Regions from separate parts of the Ruegeria sp. BHSB058 genome, predicted to be linked through region 4. Evidence: riboswitches for the same ligand, from Rfam matches in the RefSeq annotation. Region 4 holds a riboswitch; each other region holds the start of a gene.

Region 1 (4,304 bases), on a different contig from region 4:
GCCAGCGCACCCCGCTCAGGTTGCCCATCAGCCAGAACATGATTCCGCGCGCCTGATCGGCATTGGCGGATTTGGCGATGATGAAGGCCGTCATCGCGTTGAACAGCTGCGATCCCGCAATCCCCGCCAGAACGATCTGCGCCGTTGCCGCCCGTCCGCCACCCGCACCCGCCGCACGGGCCAGGATGGCAACGAACCCAAAAGCCAGCAGCGCACCGTTGAACGCGCCAAAGGACAGGGACAACGCGCCGCCGCCCAATCCGGCGATGGTCACCGCCACCGCCCCGGTCGAGGCCCCGGCAGAGATGCCCAGAATATACGGATCGGCCAGCGCGTTGCGCAGCAGCGCCTGCAGCACCACACCCGCCACGGCCAGTCCCGCGCCGCAGGCCGCGGCGACCAGCGCCCGTGGCAGCCGGTAACTCCACACGATCCCCTGATCGATCGGATCGACGGCCAGACCCGCCCCGGCCAGCTTGTTGGCCAGCACTGAAAACACAAGCTCGGGCGCAAGCGCGGTTTCCCCGATCATCGCGCCCGCCAGAACCGCCGCAACCAGCACCGGCACGGCAAGGCACACGGCCCCCAGTACGTGCCGGGCGATTGCGGCGATCTCGCTCACTGGCTGTTACCGCCGCTGCTCAACTCCTCGGCCAGATCCTCCAGCGCCGGAATTGCGCGTATGGTGGCGTCCATGGCCTGTGCGTCCATGATGACGATGCGGTCGTTCCTGACCGCATCCATCCGGCTGGCCACCGGGTCGTTGCGCAGAAACTCCAGCTTTTTCTCATAGTCATCGGCGGCAAAGCGGCGACGGTCCATCTTGGCGATCACGATGACGGTCGGATTGGCCTTGGCAATGGTTTCCCAGCCCACCGTCGGCCATTCCTCATCCGTTTCGATGACGTTGCGGATGCCCAGCGCGTTCATCATATATCCCGGCGCGCCTTTCTGCCCGGCCACGAACGGATCGCTTTCCATCTCCGGGGACGAGAACCAGAACACGGCGGACACGTCGTCAAGTTCCACCGCCTTCGCCCTGGCAATGGCTGCGGCCTCGCGCGCCCTGTAGTCCGCCACCAGTTCCGCACCCTTCTCGGACGCCCCAAAGACAGCGGCCAGTTCCTCGATCCCCTGATACAGCGTATCGGTCGAGAACATCTCGATCCGCGTCCCGTCACTGCCGACCGAGTTGTCCTTGCCGACGCAATCGGCGGGCATCACATAGGTCGGAATGCCCAGTTCGTGAAACTGTTCGCGCGTGGCAACGATGCCTTCGGGGCCGACATGCCATTCATATTGCGCCGCCACCAGACCGGGCCGCCTGGCAACCACGCTTTCAAAGCTGGGGTCGTTGTCGGCCAGACGCTCCACCTTGGCGTTCACCTCGGCAAATTCAGGCAGAACCTCGTTGAACCAGACCGAGGTTCCCAGAACCTGCTCGCCCAGCCCCAGCGCATAAAGCACCTCGGTCGCGGCCTGACCGACCGTGACCGCCGACGCCACTGGCGCCTCGAACGTCACCGAATGGCCGCAGTTTTCGATGGTCAGCGGAAAACTTTCGCTGGCGGCCACACTTGCCGCCGACAGAGACAGGGAAAGGCCCACAAGGCCGGTACGCAAAACCATGATGATCGATCTCCATATGTCAATGACCGGAGAACGGGTGAAAGGGCATTGACCAAAGCGACAGTCGCATTTCGTCTTCTGTCGGTGCAGGGCGGCGCACGGCCCCCCGGCAGGATCCTTTGGCAACCTCCCCGGACAACCCCGTCCGGTGTGTTTCGGTTTTTACCGGCAGGTCTCCTGACTGACGGGTCGTCGCCTGTCCTGTCTTCCCAGACCTGAAAGGCCCAGTGACACGAACGGACAGCGCTCGCCGCCTACAGTTGCGGGGGCAGTTCCGGTTGATGCCGCGCGGCACCTCGGATTCCCTCTTAGCCCTTTCGGGACCGGTACCGCGCGCTTAGTGCAATCCTTACGGTGCGGCAAGAAAATTCTGCGCGCGCCCGGGCTAGCTCTGCAAAAGGTTCAGCACCGCATCGCGCTCTGACAGAACCAGCAACAGCGCCAGATCACCGGGCTCGACCCGATCCAGGATCATCCTGCTGGCCTCGACCGGCGAGGCCGCGCGCAGAACCTGATCCTCCCGCAGCCCGCATTCCGTGGCGGTCTGCCGGATCAGCGCCGGAATCTCGCCCAGCTCACGCCCCCGCAGATACCCTTCCAACTCGGCGGCGACCACCACATCCGGTTGAAACCCCAGCGCCGTTCTGGTGACCTCCCGGATATCCTGGTCCGACCGATCGCCCGCATGGCTCAGCACGATGAAGCGCCGCTTTGCCGACAGCCCGCCCAGCGCCTCGCACACGGCCGCAATCGAATGTGGATTGTGGGCAAAATCGACAAACACCCGCGCGCCGTTAAAGGCGAACTCGTTGCACCGGCCCGGATTGTCACGGGCATCGGGCCTGAACCCGGCCAGCCCGGCGCGAATGGCCTCAACCGGGATCTCCATCGCACGCGCAAGGCACAGCGCCGCCATCGCGTTCAGGATGTTATAGCGCGCCGCACCCCCCATGGTCAGCGGCACATCGCGAACCGATTGAATGACCTGCTCGGCCTGCCCATCGAAGAACACGATCTCTTCTCCACGCAGGAACGAACAGCACTCTCCCCGCTCGCGGGCGCGGCGGATCAGATCGTTTTCCGGGTCCAGCGAGAACCACCAGATCACACCCGGCGTGGTTTCCGCCTCGTCCCGCACAAAGGGATCATCCGCGTTCAGGACCAGAACACCGCCCTTCTTCAGGGCGCGGCGCACGGCAAACTTCGCCTGCGCCAGTTCCGGCACCGTGTTGACGCCGTACTGGCCCAGATGATCGTTGGCCACATTCGTCACCACCGCGGCCGAGGCCGCGCGGGTCGGCAGCCCCCGGCGCAGGATGCCACCGCGCGCCACCTCAAGACAGGCGATCTCAAGCCGACGGTCCCGCAACAGCATCCGTGCACCGCCCGGCCCGGAATAGTCGCCCCGGTCCAGGATATCGTCCCCCACCCGCACGAACTCGGTCGAGGTCAGCCCCGCCACCCGGCCCGACGCACGGGCAATCGCCTCCAGCAGACGGGTCGTCGTGGTCTTGCCGTTGGTGCCGGTGATGAAAGCGACGGGAATGTTGTGCAACGCGCCCCAATCCACCGCGTCGGGCGAGGGCAACGCATCCCAGGCCCATGTCCGGCTGCCCGCGCCGTGACCCAGCGAGATCTCGTCATCGTCGCACAGGATATCGACGCCGTGCTTCTCCGCCGCCTTGATCAGCGCGATCAGGGCCGGGTTGGCCTCACGCTCCATGACGCCCCTGAGGTCGGCAACCATCGCCTCGAAATTTCCCGAGGCCGCCCCCGTCAACTCCGCCGCACAGAAATGCCAGGCGGTCTGGGCCGCAAATACCGCCGAATACAGCTGATCCATCGGCGCGGAAATCGCCAGGTTCACGCCGCCGGTGAACGCCCGCCACGCCAGCGCCTCATCCTGCCAGCCCAGCGCATCCAGCACGCGGCGCGCATGCACCTGCCACAAGCCGGTGACACGCTGCGCCAGATCACCGTCGAAAAACACATCGACAACCGCCCCCGGACTGTCCCACATCAGGCCCGGCCCGGTCAGCCGGCGCGCGTCGTCCACACGAAACAGATCGCTTTGCGCGCAGGTGATGGTCAGCGCGGTTTCAAGCGCCTCTATCCTGTCCATGTCGCCCCCTCAGTCGGAGTCCTCACCAACATCCCGCGGCAGCCGCACGCCGCGTTCATCCCGGATCAGCGCCTGATCGCTGTCAAACAGCTCCTCGAACGCGCCGGGAACGGGTGCAGGCGCCGCCGCACTCGCCTCGGCAGACTCGGCATCCTCATCCGAATTGAAATAGATGATCTGCTTCCAGCACCGCGCCGTGTCATCACCAAAGATCACCAGCACGTCGCCTGGTGCCGCCATGTCCAGCGCCGCGTTGATCGCCTCGACCTCGTCGGGAATGACGCTGATCGCCTCCTCGGCAACTCCGCCCGACATCAGGCCCGATTTCAGCATCTGCGGGATTTCGTCATGGCCGCGCCCGCGGCGGTTGTCATCGGCCTTGCAGATGAAATGATCGAAATGCCCCGCCAGCGCCTTCGCCGCATCCGCCACGTCCTGATCGCGCCGGTCACCGGGCATCGAGACGACGCACAGCCGCCTGCCCTTGACATCCATCCGGTCGGACATCGCGCTCATCGCCGCCAGCGCCGCCGGGTTGTGCGCATAGTCCAGG
Region 2 (4,304 bases), on a different contig from region 4:
ATATTGCTGGGCTGTTATGGCCGCATCCGGCACCAGAAAGGCACGGATGCCTTTGTCGATGCGATGATCGATCTGTGTGGGCGGTTCGACGATGTATCGGGCATTGTCATGGGCCGGGCGACCGAGCAGCACACCGGCTTTCTGAACGATCTGAAACAGAAGGTCGCAGACGCCGGGCTGGCCCACCGCATCCTGTTCAAGCCCGAGGTCACCGTGGACCGGATCGCGGAATGGTATCAGGTGCTGGACCTGTTCATCGCCCCCCAGCGATGGGAAGGGTTCGGCCTGACCCCGCTGGAGGCGATGGCCTGCGGTGTGCCGGTGGTGGCCACCGATGTGGGCGCGTTTTCCGAAATCGTGACCGACCCGTCGCTGGGCCGCGTCGTGGCCCCGAACAACATCCAGGCGCTGGCCGGCGCGGCGGCGGAGATGCTGGCGGACCGCGATTCTCTGGCCCGGTCCGGAGTGACGGCCCGCGCCCATGTAGAGACGCATTTTGATATCGAGGGCGAAGCAAATGCGCTGGTCGAGGTCTATGAGGGCCTTCTGGCCGGGGGCTGAGACACAGCGCCACGCCTCAAATTGACGTCAGGGACGCAAATACGCCGCCTGCCCCCTTTCTTCTGCGACAAAGGGTGCTATGAACGCGCGTCCTTAACTCAGGAGACAAGACATGGGCTATCGCGTCGTCGTCGTCGGCGCCACGGGCAACGTGGGCCGCGAAATGCTGAACATCCTGGCCGAGCGCCAGTTCCCCGTGGACGAAATTGCCGCTTTGGCAAGCCGTCGTTCGCTGGGCACCGAAGTCAGCTTTGGCGACAAGACGATCAAGACCCAGGACTTGGCCACCTTTGACTTTACCGGCTGGGACATGGCGTTGTTTGCCGTGGGTTCGGCCGCGACCAAGGATTACGCGCCCAAGGCGGCAGCGGCGGGCTGTGTCGTGATCGACAACTCGTCGCTCTATCGCTATGACCCGGACATTCCGCTGATCGTGCCGGAAGTGAACCCGCAGGCGATCCACGACTATTCCAAGAAGAATATCATCGCGAACCCCAACTGCTCGACCGCGCAGATGGTGGTTGCGCTGAAACCGCTGCATGACCGTGCCAGGATCAAGCGCGTCGTGGTGTCGACCTATCAGTCGGTGTCGGGAGCGGGCAAGGAAGGCATGGACGAGCTGTGGGATCAGACCAAGGCCGTCTACAACCCGATCAACGAGGTCGAGCCGAAGAAGTTCCAGAAGCAGATCGCCTTCAACGTCATTCCGCATATCGACGTCTTCATGGAGGATGGCTCGACCAAGGAAGAGTGGAAGATGGTCGCCGAAACCAAGAAGATCGTCGACCCCAAGATCAAGGTCACCGCGACCTGCGTCCGCGTTCCGGTCTTTGTCGGCCATTCCGAGGCGGTGAACATCGAGTTCGAGGAGTTCCTGGACGAAGACGAGGCGCGCGACATCCTGCGCGAGGCACCCGGCATCATGGTGATCGACAAGCGCGAGGCCGGTGGCTATGTCACCCCGGTGGAATGCGTCGGCGATTTCGCCACCTTCATCAGCCGCATTCGCCAGGATTCGACCATCGAGAACGGCATCAACCTGTGGTGCGTCAGCGACAACCTGCGCAAGGGCGCGGCGCTGAACGCGGTGCAGATCGCCGAGCTGCTGGGACGGGAAGTTCTGAAGAAGGGGTGAAGCTCCTTCGGATTGGGAATGTCAGGGGCGCGGAAACCGTGCCCCTTTTTCGTTGACCTGCCTGCGTGACCGACTAATGTCCGGCCACCTTTCGGTGCCCGCCCGTGCGGGAGAATCGGGAACGCGGTGCAAACCCGCGACGTGCCCAACGCTGTAAGGGGGACTGTGCGGACATGAACCACTGGCCTTGGCCGGGAAGGGGTTCGCGCGGGAAGATCCCGAGTCAGAAGACCGGCCGGAAGGGATGGCGCAGCCTGCGTGGACGGCGGGCGGCGCGGGACCATCCAAGGGGACTCCGATGGCCATTACCACCGAACCGGCGCTGATGGCGCCCGACGCCTTTGACAAGGCGAGCCGCGAAGCGGTTTATCGAACCATCCTCAACCGTCGCGACACCCGCGGGGATTTCCTGCCGGACCCGATACCCGAAGACCGGTTGAGCCGTGTCCTTTTGGCGGCGCATCACGCGCCATCGGTGGGATTCATGCAGCCGTGGGATTTCCTGATCCTGCAGGACCGTGATATGCGCCGGCAGGTGCATGAGCTGTTTGCCAAGGCCCATGCTGAGGCCGCGCTGATGTTCCCGGTCGAGCAGCGCGACACTTATCGCAAGCTCAAGCTGGAAGGTATCCTCGAGGCGCCGATCAACATCTGCATCACTTGCGACCGCAGCCGCTCCGGGCCGGTGGTGATCGGTCGCACTCATATACCGGTGATGGACATGTTCTCGTCGGTCTGTGCGGTACAGAATTTCTGGCTGGCGGCACGAGCCGAGGGGCTGGGGGTGGGCTGGGTGTCGATCCTTGACAATGGCGCGCTGAAAGAGGTGCTGAACCTGCCTGCCGAGGTTGTACCCGTCGCATATCTTTGTGTCGGGCTGGTCCGTGGTTTTCACGACAGGCCGGAACTTGAAAAGGCTGGTTGGCTGCCGCGCCGCGCGATCACCGACCACGTGCACTTTGGTCAATGGGGGCAAACCGGCGGTGATGCAGAGCTGACCGGGCGCTTGCGCGCGGACCAGGCATCAATCGCAGACGGAACGTTCCTGTCGCGGCGGCTGGGCTGATTTCCAGAAGCGGTTCGGGCGTCGAAGATCGGCGCCCGGGTCACTCAGACCGGTTCGAACTTTCCTTTCGCAGGATCATAGCTCTGCAATCCGCCTGCGCCGATGTCGGTCCACAGGCCGTGAATGCTGAGGCTTTTGGCCTCGACGGCGGAGGCGACGAACGGGAAGGTCATCAGGTTTTCCAGCGAGGCCACCACGGCCTGTTTCTCGAACTGGCGGGCCTGTTCGATGTTGTCCTTGAGATCGGCAACCAGATCGTATTTCGGTTTCAGGATATCCATCCAGCGCCCGACGAAGCTTTCCTTGGCCTCAAGCTGTGGCGCCTGCCCCTTGCACATGTCGATACAGCCCTGAACGCCACCACATTGCGAATGGCCCAGCACGATCAGATGCGCGACCTTCAGCGCGGTGACCGCATATTCGATGGCCGCGCTGGTGCCGTGGTGATCGCCATCGGGCGCATAGGGCGGTACCAGGTTGGCAATGTTGCGGTGGATGAAGAATTCGCCCTGATCGGCGCCGAAGATAGATGTGACGTGCACCCGGCTGTCGCAGCAGGAGATCACCATGGCGCGCGGATGCTGCCCTTCGTTGGCCAATGTGCGGTACCAGGCCTCGTTCTCGGCATAGGTCGTGGCTTTCCAGCCATGGTAGCGCTTGACCAGATAATTCGGCAGAGGTTTAGCGAAGTCCATTCCAGTAAATCCCCAAGGTTTTCTGTGCTGCAGCGTGATCTAATCCGAATTGAAACAAAATTCGAGACATTATCCACTTTTGCCGAAACCTTTTGCCAACCACTGTGGCGCGAGGATGCGACCGTGCCGTGGGGGTGCGACTTTATTGGGGTGAACGTGGTGGAGAAAGTGATCACACTCGTTCAGAGGGAAACCGTGCGACTGGATCCGGACCCTCTGGGAAATCTTTACGATCAGCTGGGCGATTCGGGCGCCGAGGATGTGGTATGCCGCGCCATCGAAGAGCTGGCCCTGCGGCTGTCGCGATGCGAACTCATGTGGCGACAGCGGGATTGGCTGGGTCTGCGCAAGGCCGCACGCTCGCTGGTGGCGATTGCCGAACAGGTCGGCATGACGGCGCTGACCCGCGTGGCGGGAGATGTGTCAGAAGCCGTGGATGCCGGAGACCACGTCGCCGCCAGCGCCACGCTGTTCCGCCTGATCCGGGTCGGCGAGCAGTCGTTGGTTGCGGTTTGGGACCAACGGCATCTTTCGATCTGAAATGGCTTGCAGGTGCCCCGGCGCAAGGTAGTCTGGCCGCACCTCAACCAAGCGAGCCGTTCATGCCCCTGTCTTTTGCCCCTCCCTCCGACCACGCCCTGCACCTGCATGTAATCGAACAGGCCGCGCTTGATGCCTGGCTGGATGCGCAGGACAGCGAGGTTCGGGGTTGGGTAGCGTCCAACGGGTTCACCGGCGCACTGGGACAGGCGCTGTTGGTGCCGGGCCGCGAAGGCGCGGTGCGATTTGCGCTGGCCGGGTACGGCGACGCGACCAAGCGCGCGCGCAAGCGGTTTCCGCTGGCCGC
Region 3 (4,304 bases), on a different contig from region 4:
GCGCGGTAAAACGTGACAAGGATGCGGGGCTTGCCATCTTCGAAGGCGGTCTCTGCCGCGATTACCCCCTGGTCCGGGCACCACGCGCCGCATTCGGGCAGCGCTTTGGACCCCATCACCGGTCCGGCATACAATCCCGTCGCCAGCGCCATCTGTGCCAGCGCGGCCTGGGCCGCCACCTCGCCGCCGGTATCGCACAGATGCGCAAGGCGGCGCAGGGTCGAGACCGGCAGGGTGGAATAGTCGTCCAGCCGGGTATCCTCACGCCCGTCCGCTGGCAGAACAGCCAGCGCCAGCCCTTTCGATTGCGCCAGCGCATGAACCTGCTGCAGCCCGTAAGACCAGTACGGCACGCCGCCTATAAGCCGGATCAGGATGCCCTTGGCCCCCTCCAGCGTCTGTTCGACATAGGTATCGACCGACAGCGGATGCTTAAGCGCCGACAGATTTGCCAGCCGCAATGACGGCATCCGCCCCTCGGCTCCGCCGCCGCGATGCCAGCCCGCCGCGAACGCGCCAAGGTCGCTGTCGGAAAAGGACAGCACCACCAGATCGCCCGGGCTCTGGCCCAGATCGGTCGGTGTTTCGGTCTCTTCCAGACCGTGGCTTTCGCGAAAGACGACATGCATTGGCGTCTCGGTCCCTTATTCGGCGGCCTCGGCCACACCTTCGAGAATACCGCGAATTGCGGCTTCGTTGATGTCGTCATGCTCGGCAATCACTACCAGGCGCGAGCGGCGCTCTTCGCCCGGTTTCCAAGCCCGGTCGTATTGGTGGCGAACACGCGCGCCCACAGCCTGCACCAGCAGACGCATCGGTTTGTCGGATACGGCGGCGTACCCTTTGACGCGCAGGATGTTCAATTCGTTTGCCAGACGTTCGATCCGGGCCATCAGGTCGGCGGGATCGGATTGCTCGGGCAACTCGATCACGACGCTTTCGAAATCATCGTGTTCATGATCGTCCGCCCCGTCGTGGTGCGATGGGCGGGCATCCATGTCATCCTCGGCAGCGGCCTCCAGCCCCAGGATAACGCGCACGTCCACGGCCCCTTCGGCGACCTCGACCACCGGCAGCGGGCGCGGGGCCTCGGCAGCGATGATTTCCCTGGCCTTCGCAACGCCGTCGGGTCCGGCCAGGTCGGGCTTGGTCAGCAGGATGATATCGGCGCAGGAAATCTGGTCTTCGAACACCTCTGACAGCGGCGTTTCGTGGTCGATGGACTCGTCCGCCATGCGCTGGGCGTCCACCGCTTCGACGTTCGGCGCGAAGCGACCAGCGGCCACCGCCTCGGCATCGGCCAGCGCAATCACACCGTCCACGGTGATCTTCGACCGGATGTCGGGCCAGTCGAACGCCTTGAGCAACGGTTTCGGCAGCGCCAGACCCGAGGTTTCGATCAGGATGTGATCGGGGCGCGGCTCCAGCGCCATCAGCGCCTCGATGGTGGGGATGAAATCGTCGGCCACGGTGCAGCAGATACAGCCATTGGCAAGCTCCATGATGTTTTCCGCCGGGCAATCCGGAATGGCGCAACTTTTCAGGATCTCACCATCGACGCCCACATCGCCGAATTCGTTGACCACCACGGCCAACCGCTTGCCCTGTGGGTTCTGCATCAGGTGGCGGATCAGCGTGGTCTTGCCCGAGCCCAGAAAGCCGGTAATCACGGTGACGGGAAGTTTTTCAAGGGTGCTCATGGCTCAGGCTCCAATCGGGGGAATGCGGGCGGCGCAGTTCTTGCGGAAATGTTCGGGGCGGTCGCGCCACTTTACCAGCCCGTCCTCGGTGGCCAGGTATTTGGTCGCGCCTTCGACGATGATCGCGACATCGTCTGTTTCGCTCAGGTTCTCATAGACGAAGGTCCAGCGCGACGGCCCGCCACGCAGCACGATCGAACAGCCCTGATCGCAGTTCGACAGACACTCGACCGGTTTCAGCAGAACGCCATCGGGCAGTTCGACCTCGGTCAGCGCCTTGTGCAACAGCGCGCCCGGGCGCTGGGCGTCATCCTCGATGGGCAGACCCCGGCGGCAGGTGGTGCAGACCAGCAGTTCGACTGGTGCAGGCTCGGTCACGTCTCTCATCCCCCCATTCAGGTTTCGGGGAACGGGGTTTCATGCGGGCCACGGCCCGACACCGGAACACCCCGTCCGGTCTGGTCTTCGGGCGCTGGCAGGTCTCCCGGCTTACGGATGTCAGGGCTTGTCCCTGTCGGGTGTCCCGCCTTCCCGGCCTGTCGGCCAGTGGCATTTGGGCACCCTCTCCGGTCACGGTCGCGGGGGCGGCTGCGTTTGACGGTGAACCGCTGACGCATTCCCTTTTCATCTGCTCGCGCAGACACCAACAGCGCGGACATGCGGCAAGGGCAGGGGACTTGTCAAGCGCGGCGTCAGGCTTGTGAACCGTCAGGGTGAAAAAGCGACCCGCCATCGTTAACCAGCGGCATCGCCAGCCAACCTGTCCCGCAGCCATGCCTCGAAAAGGCGTGCTGAACCGGAAACCGATGTCGCCGCGTCGGATCGGATCAGGTAATGCGACTGCCCAAAGGGAATCGGTGGCCCGGCAATTTGCAGCGGTGCGCCCTGGGATATGGCATTGCGCGCAAAACGGCCGAGGATGGTGGCGTAACCCGCCCCTCCCATCACCAGTTGCAACGCCGCGACCGTGGTATCGACGGCGTGCCGGGTTGCCGATGGGTCGTGGTCAAGCCCGTGCGCCTCAAGGTAGCGCGCCCAGTTGTCCTCGTAGCCGAGAATGTGGATCAACGGCCCGCTGTGCATCTGCCGGATGGTGGGAACGGGGTCACCGGCACGGCAGACCGGAACGATGGTTTCCTCGCTCAACTTCTCGGCCATGACGCCCGGCCAATCGCCATATCCCAACCGGATCTCGATATCGACATCTGCAGGGGCGGCGCTGTCATTCCAGATATGCGACACCAGCCGCACAGGGATTTCCGGATATTGCGCGCTGAAATCAGGCAATTCCGCCGCGATCCAATAGGTGGCGGTCGAAATTGCTGCCCGTATTGTCAGGCTTTGGCGGGTGGCCGGACCAAACAGGCTGTTGGTGCTGAGCGCGATATCCGACAGCGCCCGCCGCACGGTCAGCGCATAGGATTGGCCAAGTTCGGTCAATTCGATCCGACGCGCGGCGCGCAGAAACAGTTTTTCGCCCAAATCCTCTTCCAGCGAGCGGATATGCAGCGACACTGCCGTCTGGGTCAGCCCAAGTTCTTTCGCCGCCGTGGTAAAGTTCAGATGGCGTGCCGCCGCCTCAAACGTTCGCAACCAGGCCGGATTTGGAAGGCGGTCCATTTATCACCAAAATTTTTTGACCATTGCGATCATTATTATTCGTTTCTCTTGCCGATTTCAAAGCTTCATAGTCACCGCATGAATCGTATACGCGGGCATACGCCCGCCGGGGAGGACAAATCCATGAAAGTTGGTTTCATCGGTCTGGGTAATGTGGGCCACAAACTGTCAGGCTCGCTCTTGCGGAACGGAATTGATCTGGCGGTGCATGACCTGAATGAAAATCTGGTCGACATGTTCGTCGAGCGTGGCGCCAAACGCGCGGACGGTCCGGCACAGCTGATGCGCGAATGTGACGCCGTCATCACCTGCCTGCCATCGCCTGCGGCCTCGGACGCGGTGATGCAACAGATGCTGCCCGAAGTGAAGCCGGGCAAGATCTGGATGGAGATGTCGACCACCGACGAGGCCGAGGTCAAAAGGCTCGGCGCCATGGTGATCGAGCGCGGCGGCGCCGCGGTGGACTGCCCGGTTTCGGGCGGCTGCCATCGGGCGGATACCGGCAACATCTCGATTTTCGCGGGCTGCGACCGCGCGACGTTCGAACGTATCCTGCCCTTCCTCACCACGATGGGCCGCCGCATCCTGCACACTGGCGACCTCGGGTCGGCTTCGGTTCTGAAGGTTCTCACCAATTATCTGGCGACAGCAAACCTTGTGACCTGTTGCGAAGCATTGGTTGTTGCCAAGGCTGCGGGCATGGATCTGAACACCGCCTATGAGGCGATGAAAATCTCGTCCGGCACCTCGTTCGTGCATGAAACCGAAAGCCAGGTGATCCTGAACGGTTCGCGCGATATTTCCTTCACAATGGATCTGGTGAAAAAGGACATCGGCCTGTTCCAGGAAGTTGCGGATCGCGCCAACGTGCCGTTGGAGATCAACCCGGTTCTGATCGACATCTTCAACGACGGGATCGCGCGTTTTGGCCCCCGCGAGTTGTCTCCCAACATCATCAAGCGCCTCGAAGAAGCAACGGGCCTC
Region 4 (4,304 bases):
ACGTGTTCGAATGTTGGGTATCGCCCCAAAGCGGCTTGCAGGTCCTGCGCGAGGGCTGCAACTGGCGCACCGCTGTTGTGACGCCGAGCGGACTGGTTGCCTGGCGCATAAGATGCTGTTGACTGTGCGGTCGACGTACTCCCGCCTGACAAGGGAACTCCTCCACCCGGGCCGTTCGGTGCCGGTGGCGCAGGCGCATCTTGCAGTCGCTTGATCAGTTCTTCCGGGCTGGGTAGATCGGCGACATGAGTCAGACGAATGATCGCCATCTCGGCGGCCATCATGGAATTAGGCGCACCAGAAACTTCCTCCAGCGCCTTCAGCAGCATCTGCCACATCCGCGTCAAAACGCGCATAGGCAGCGCCTGTGCCATTTGTATCCCTCGCGCGCGTTCGTCGGGCGAAACGGTCGGGTCTTGTGCTGCATCAGGCGTGATTTTGACAACAGAAACCCAATGGGTGATCTCGGCCAGATCTCGCAACACTGCCAATGGATCGGCGCCTTCGGCATATTGCGCACCCAGTTCGGTCAATGCCCCCGCCGCATCGCCCCGCAGGATCATGTCCATCAGGTCCAGAACCCGACCCCGGTCCGCCAGCCCCAACATTGCACGTACCTGATCCGCAGAGGTCTCCCCGGCGCCATGCGAGATCGCCTGATCCAGAAGCGAGGTCGCATCCCGGGCCGAACCTTCAGCTGCGCGGGTGATCAGAGCCAGTGCGTCGCCAGCGATCTGAGCTCCCTCCGATTCGGCGATCATGCGTAGCAGGCCGATCATATCTTCGGGTTCGATCCGACGCAGATCAAAGCGCTGGCAACGAGACAGAACTGTGACCGGAACCTTGCGAATTTCAGTTGTCGCGAAAATGAATTTCACGTGCGCCGGAGGTTCTTCAAGCGTCTTCAGCAGCGCGTTGAACGCGCTGGTCGACAACATGTGAACCTCGTCGATAATGTAAATCTTATACCGCGCGCTGGCAGCGCGGTAGCGAACGCTGTCGATGATCTCGCGAATGTCGCCAACACCGGTCCGGCTTGCTGCATCCATCTCCATCACGTCTACATGACGGCCTTCCATGATCGCAACGCAATGCTCGCACTGACCGCAAGGTTCAGTTGTCGGCTTTCCGTTTCCATCCGGCCCGATGCAGTTCATGCCCTTGGCGATGATCCGTGCGGTGGTGGTTTTACCCGTCCCGCGAATGCCGGTCATGATAAAAGCCTGCGCAATCCGGTCTGCTTCAAAGGCGTTTCTTAGTGTCCGCACCATCGAATCCTGGCCGACCAGATCGGCAAAGGTTTCGGGGCGATATTTTCGGGCAAGAACCTGGTAGGGTGCGGGTGCGGTGTCGGTCATGTCTGCTCTGCCGGATTCGTCTTAAAACCGCAGCGTAGTGTGCCGCGATGCCCGCGTCCACAGCAGCAGGTCCGATTTTGGTTTGGATTGCTTGCAAGCCGGGGTAAAACACTCAGGCATCGATTGGAGAATGCAGATTTCAGCGTGTTGGTTGTGTGGGAGCTAATCGTGTCACAACTGGTGATATTTGGGCTGCAGGTGGGCGGAGGCACATTGGCTATCTGCCAGATGCCGGGCCGGAGCGGAGACTATCCTTCTGACCTCGACACCATTGCCGACTGGAAACCGGGCCTAGTGATTTCGATGACGACAGAGGTCGAAATGATCCAAGACGGCGCGCGCAGTTTCGGCTTGGATATTCAGGCGCGCGCCTGCCGATGGGTCCATTTGCCGATCGAAGATTTTGGTATCCCGCCCAGTCATGTCCAGGCGAAATGGGCCGAGACCAGTGCGTCTGCGCGGCAGGCACTTGCGGGCGGTGGTCGAATTTTGATCCACTGTCGTGGCGGTTGCGGAAGATCGGGAATGGCTGCGCTGAGGTTGATGGTCGAATGTGGTGAACGACCTTCGGATGCGCTGAAACGGCTACGCGCCATTCGCCCCTGCGCCGTCGAAACCGAACCCCAAATGGATTGGGCGCTGAAAGGGCAGATGGTGGCAGATCGGCCCTGAGGCCGGGCTGAGGGCTATTTTTTGCGTTGGCGTTCTTTCAAAGTGGCGCGTGGCAGGCGGTTTCTGCCGCCCGGTTGCCCTGCGGAACTGCTTCGAGGAACGCGCAGGGCATCTGCTTGATCCAACCCGAGGGAAAAACGGTCCGAGAAGAGTTCAATAGAGCGTCTTCAATCTGGTTCAGGCGTTCGCTATCCGCCTCGTCATTCACACCGCAGAATACTCGAATGCGAGAATGATCGGCGCGGAATCTGGCATCGCACCCAGTGGCACAATGTGCAAGTGCGCAACTTCCGTCGATCTCGAAGTCATCTGCAGTCAATGGCTTTGTCGCAGATATCGCCTGTGCCAGTTTTTTACCCATTTGCGCCAATGCCGGGCAGGGTTTACCGGTTTTCTGGCACACTGTTGCTGTGAACAGGTGCTTGTCGGATTTCCAAATCATGTCGCGCCCTCCGCGCTGGTGACGAGGACAACGGACGGGAAGGACAGCAAGCAGCTATCGGACCCTGTCCCGGACACCCCGCCCGAGTTCGAGTTTCAGTTCCGATGGCAGGTCTCCTGACTTGCGGGTCGCTGCTTTGCCGACCTTCCCGGCCCTTGGACCAGTGGCATTTCGGCTTCGCTCGCCGCCTACAGTTGCGGGGGCAGTCGCGGATTTGGTTCTGGAAGAACCGTACCGTGTTCCCTTTTCATTCCGACCGTGAACGCGGCCGGAAACCATCGCCTAATCGCTAGCGGGCGCACAATTTTGGGTCAAGACGAATCCTGCGGCTCAAGCACCTTTGTCGCGCCGGGCGGGTTTACTGAATTTGTTTAGACGTCGACATCTTGCTCAAGCGGCAAGGCACGTTTCTTAGGGTCTCCGAAGATCGCCTTGCCCGGGCCAACTGCCACCCGCCCTGGAGCAGTATGAACACAGTATCTGCCGCGAATTCTGGCTCGGCCACTCCAAGTCGCCTTGCGTGATGTGCGACTTCGGTTATCCAACCCTCGTACAAGTGATAGGCATGGTTGCGGAATATATTGTTGTCCGGCCCTTCGAACAAAGTAGCGGAAATCGGGCAGGTATCCCACTGACCTGATTTGTCGAAAAGTTTCGCTATCTTGTTGCAAAGAGTTGTGGCCCCGGACTGGAAATCTTCCGCAGGCTCAAATGACGCGGCAATAAGACCAAGCATCACATCGGACGCCCAAGTAGCGGCCGCAAGCGCCAGATCGGCCTTTCCATTCGGGAAATGGTGATACAGCGATCCTTTGGGTGCGTCAGCCACGGAAAGAACTTCGTTCAGCCCGACCCCGTGATAGCCCGACCTCTGGAAAAGATCGGCCGCAGCCCGAATCAGGCGCTCTTTTGTTGGCAAAGGACGTTCAGTCATTTGCGTGGATTATTGACAGCACTGGACCAATTGGTCCAGAGATCAGAACTAGACCGACCGGTCTAGGGGCGCGGAGTTAAATATGCAGGACCAGGTGTCAGCTGAAGACCTTCTTATTCACTCGGGCGACTACCAACTGTCTGCCCGCCTCTTTCATGCGAAGGAACAGCCAGAAGTTACGGTCGTGCTCAATGGGGCGACCGGTGTTCCGAGGGACTACTACAGACATTTCGCATCGTGGCTGGCCTTAGAACGCGGAATTGCTTGTCTGACGTACGATTACCGGGATTTCGGCCACTCTTTGACCGGCAACCTAAAGAAATCCAAGTCATCCATGACCGACTGGGCATTGGTCGACATGCCCGCGGCTCGGATGGAAATGCGTCGTCGGTTCCCAAATTCAAAGCTTTGGGTCATCGGGCATTCGATTGGCGGGATGCTCGGTCCTTTGCAGCCTGGCATCGAAGAAATCGACAGAATGATCTGTGTCTGTTCAGGGCTGGTACAACATCGCGATCACCCTTGGCCTTATCAAGCGCTCGCCAGAATGTTTTGGTTCGGGCATGTTCCGCTGCTGGTTAAGAGTTTGGGGTATTTGCCTGGGCGTCTTGTTGGGTTCGGAGCAGATCTACCTGCTCCGGTCTATTGGCAATGGCGAAAATGGTGCATATCCGCAAAAAGCTATCTGCCGGATGCCGGAACGACCTTACCGAAACCCGACTGGAAAAGAAGTGGCGCATCAGTGGATATGATTGCGTTTTCGGACGATCAGGTGATCCCGCCCAAATGCGTTTGGCGATTGGCCGAACTTTATGGGCAAGATGCGCGACGGCGTGAATTGACGCCTCAGGATTTTGGAGTGAAGCAAATTGGCCATCTGGGCGCGTTTGCGCGTAAG

Evidence for each region. A riboswitch is a leader RNA that binds a small molecule or an ion and turns the genes downstream of it on or off. The one in region 4 is predicted to bind cobalamin.
Region 1: linked by a shared signal. The riboswitch ahead of AC2FNB_RS01610 (ABC transporter substrate-binding protein) and the one ahead of AC2FNB_RS11110 (hypothetical protein) in region 4 are both predicted to bind cobalamin.
Region 2: linked by a shared signal. The riboswitch ahead of bluB (5,6-dimethylbenzimidazole synthase) and the one ahead of AC2FNB_RS11110 (hypothetical protein) in region 4 are both predicted to bind cobalamin.
Region 3: linked by a shared signal. The riboswitch ahead of AC2FNB_RS08475 (DUF1636 family protein) and the one ahead of AC2FNB_RS11110 (hypothetical protein) in region 4 are both predicted to bind cobalamin.

Annotation. Positions count from the first base shown of each region.
Region 1 covers NZ_JBXWSF010000004.1:11,877-16,180, reverse strand. Annotated here, with positions in the region: gene AC2FNB_RS01615 (FecCD family ABC transporter permease) at 1-622, opposite strand, end outside; gene AC2FNB_RS01610 (ABC transporter substrate-binding protein) at 619-1,629, opposite strand; cobalamin riboswitch at 1,780-1,972, opposite strand; gene AC2FNB_RS01605 (Mur ligase family protein) at 2,015-3,751, opposite strand; gene cphA (cyanophycin synthetase) at 3,761-4,304, opposite strand, start outside.
Region 2 covers NZ_JBXWSF010000006.1:75,352-79,655, reverse strand. Annotated here, with positions in the region: gene AC2FNB_RS02870 (glycosyltransferase family 4 protein) at 1-561, shown strand, start outside; gene AC2FNB_RS02865 (aspartate-semialdehyde dehydrogenase) at 674-1,696, shown strand; cobalamin riboswitch at 1,772-1,950, shown strand; gene bluB (5,6-dimethylbenzimidazole synthase) at 1,995-2,762, shown strand; gene AC2FNB_RS02855 (carbonic anhydrase) at 2,807-3,457, opposite strand; gene AC2FNB_RS02850 (hypothetical protein) at 3,608-3,997, shown strand; gene AC2FNB_RS02845 (leucyl aminopeptidase family protein) at 4,060-4,304, shown strand, end outside.
Region 3 covers NZ_JBXWSF010000024.1:11,151-15,454, reverse strand. Annotated here, with positions in the region: gene cobN (cobaltochelatase subunit CobN) at 1-629, opposite strand, end outside; gene cobW (cobalamin biosynthesis protein CobW) at 645-1,700, opposite strand; gene AC2FNB_RS08475 (DUF1636 family protein) at 1,704-2,087, opposite strand; cobalamin riboswitch at 2,158-2,364, opposite strand; gene AC2FNB_RS08470 (LysR family transcriptional regulator) at 2,436-3,320, opposite strand; gene AC2FNB_RS08465 (NAD(P)-dependent oxidoreductase) at 3,399-4,304, shown strand, end outside.
Region 4 covers NZ_JBXWSF010000036.1:13,953-18,256, forward strand. Annotated here, with positions in the region: gene AC2FNB_RS11100 (DNA polymerase III subunit gamma/tau) at 1-1,358, opposite strand, end outside; gene AC2FNB_RS11105 (protein-tyrosine phosphatase family protein) at 1,527-2,030, shown strand; gene AC2FNB_RS11110 (hypothetical protein) at 2,068-2,472, opposite strand; cobalamin riboswitch at 2,562-2,767, opposite strand; gene AC2FNB_RS11115 (TetR/AcrR family transcriptional regulator) at 2,831-3,406, opposite strand; gene AC2FNB_RS11120 (alpha/beta hydrolase family protein) at 3,489-4,304, shown strand, end outside.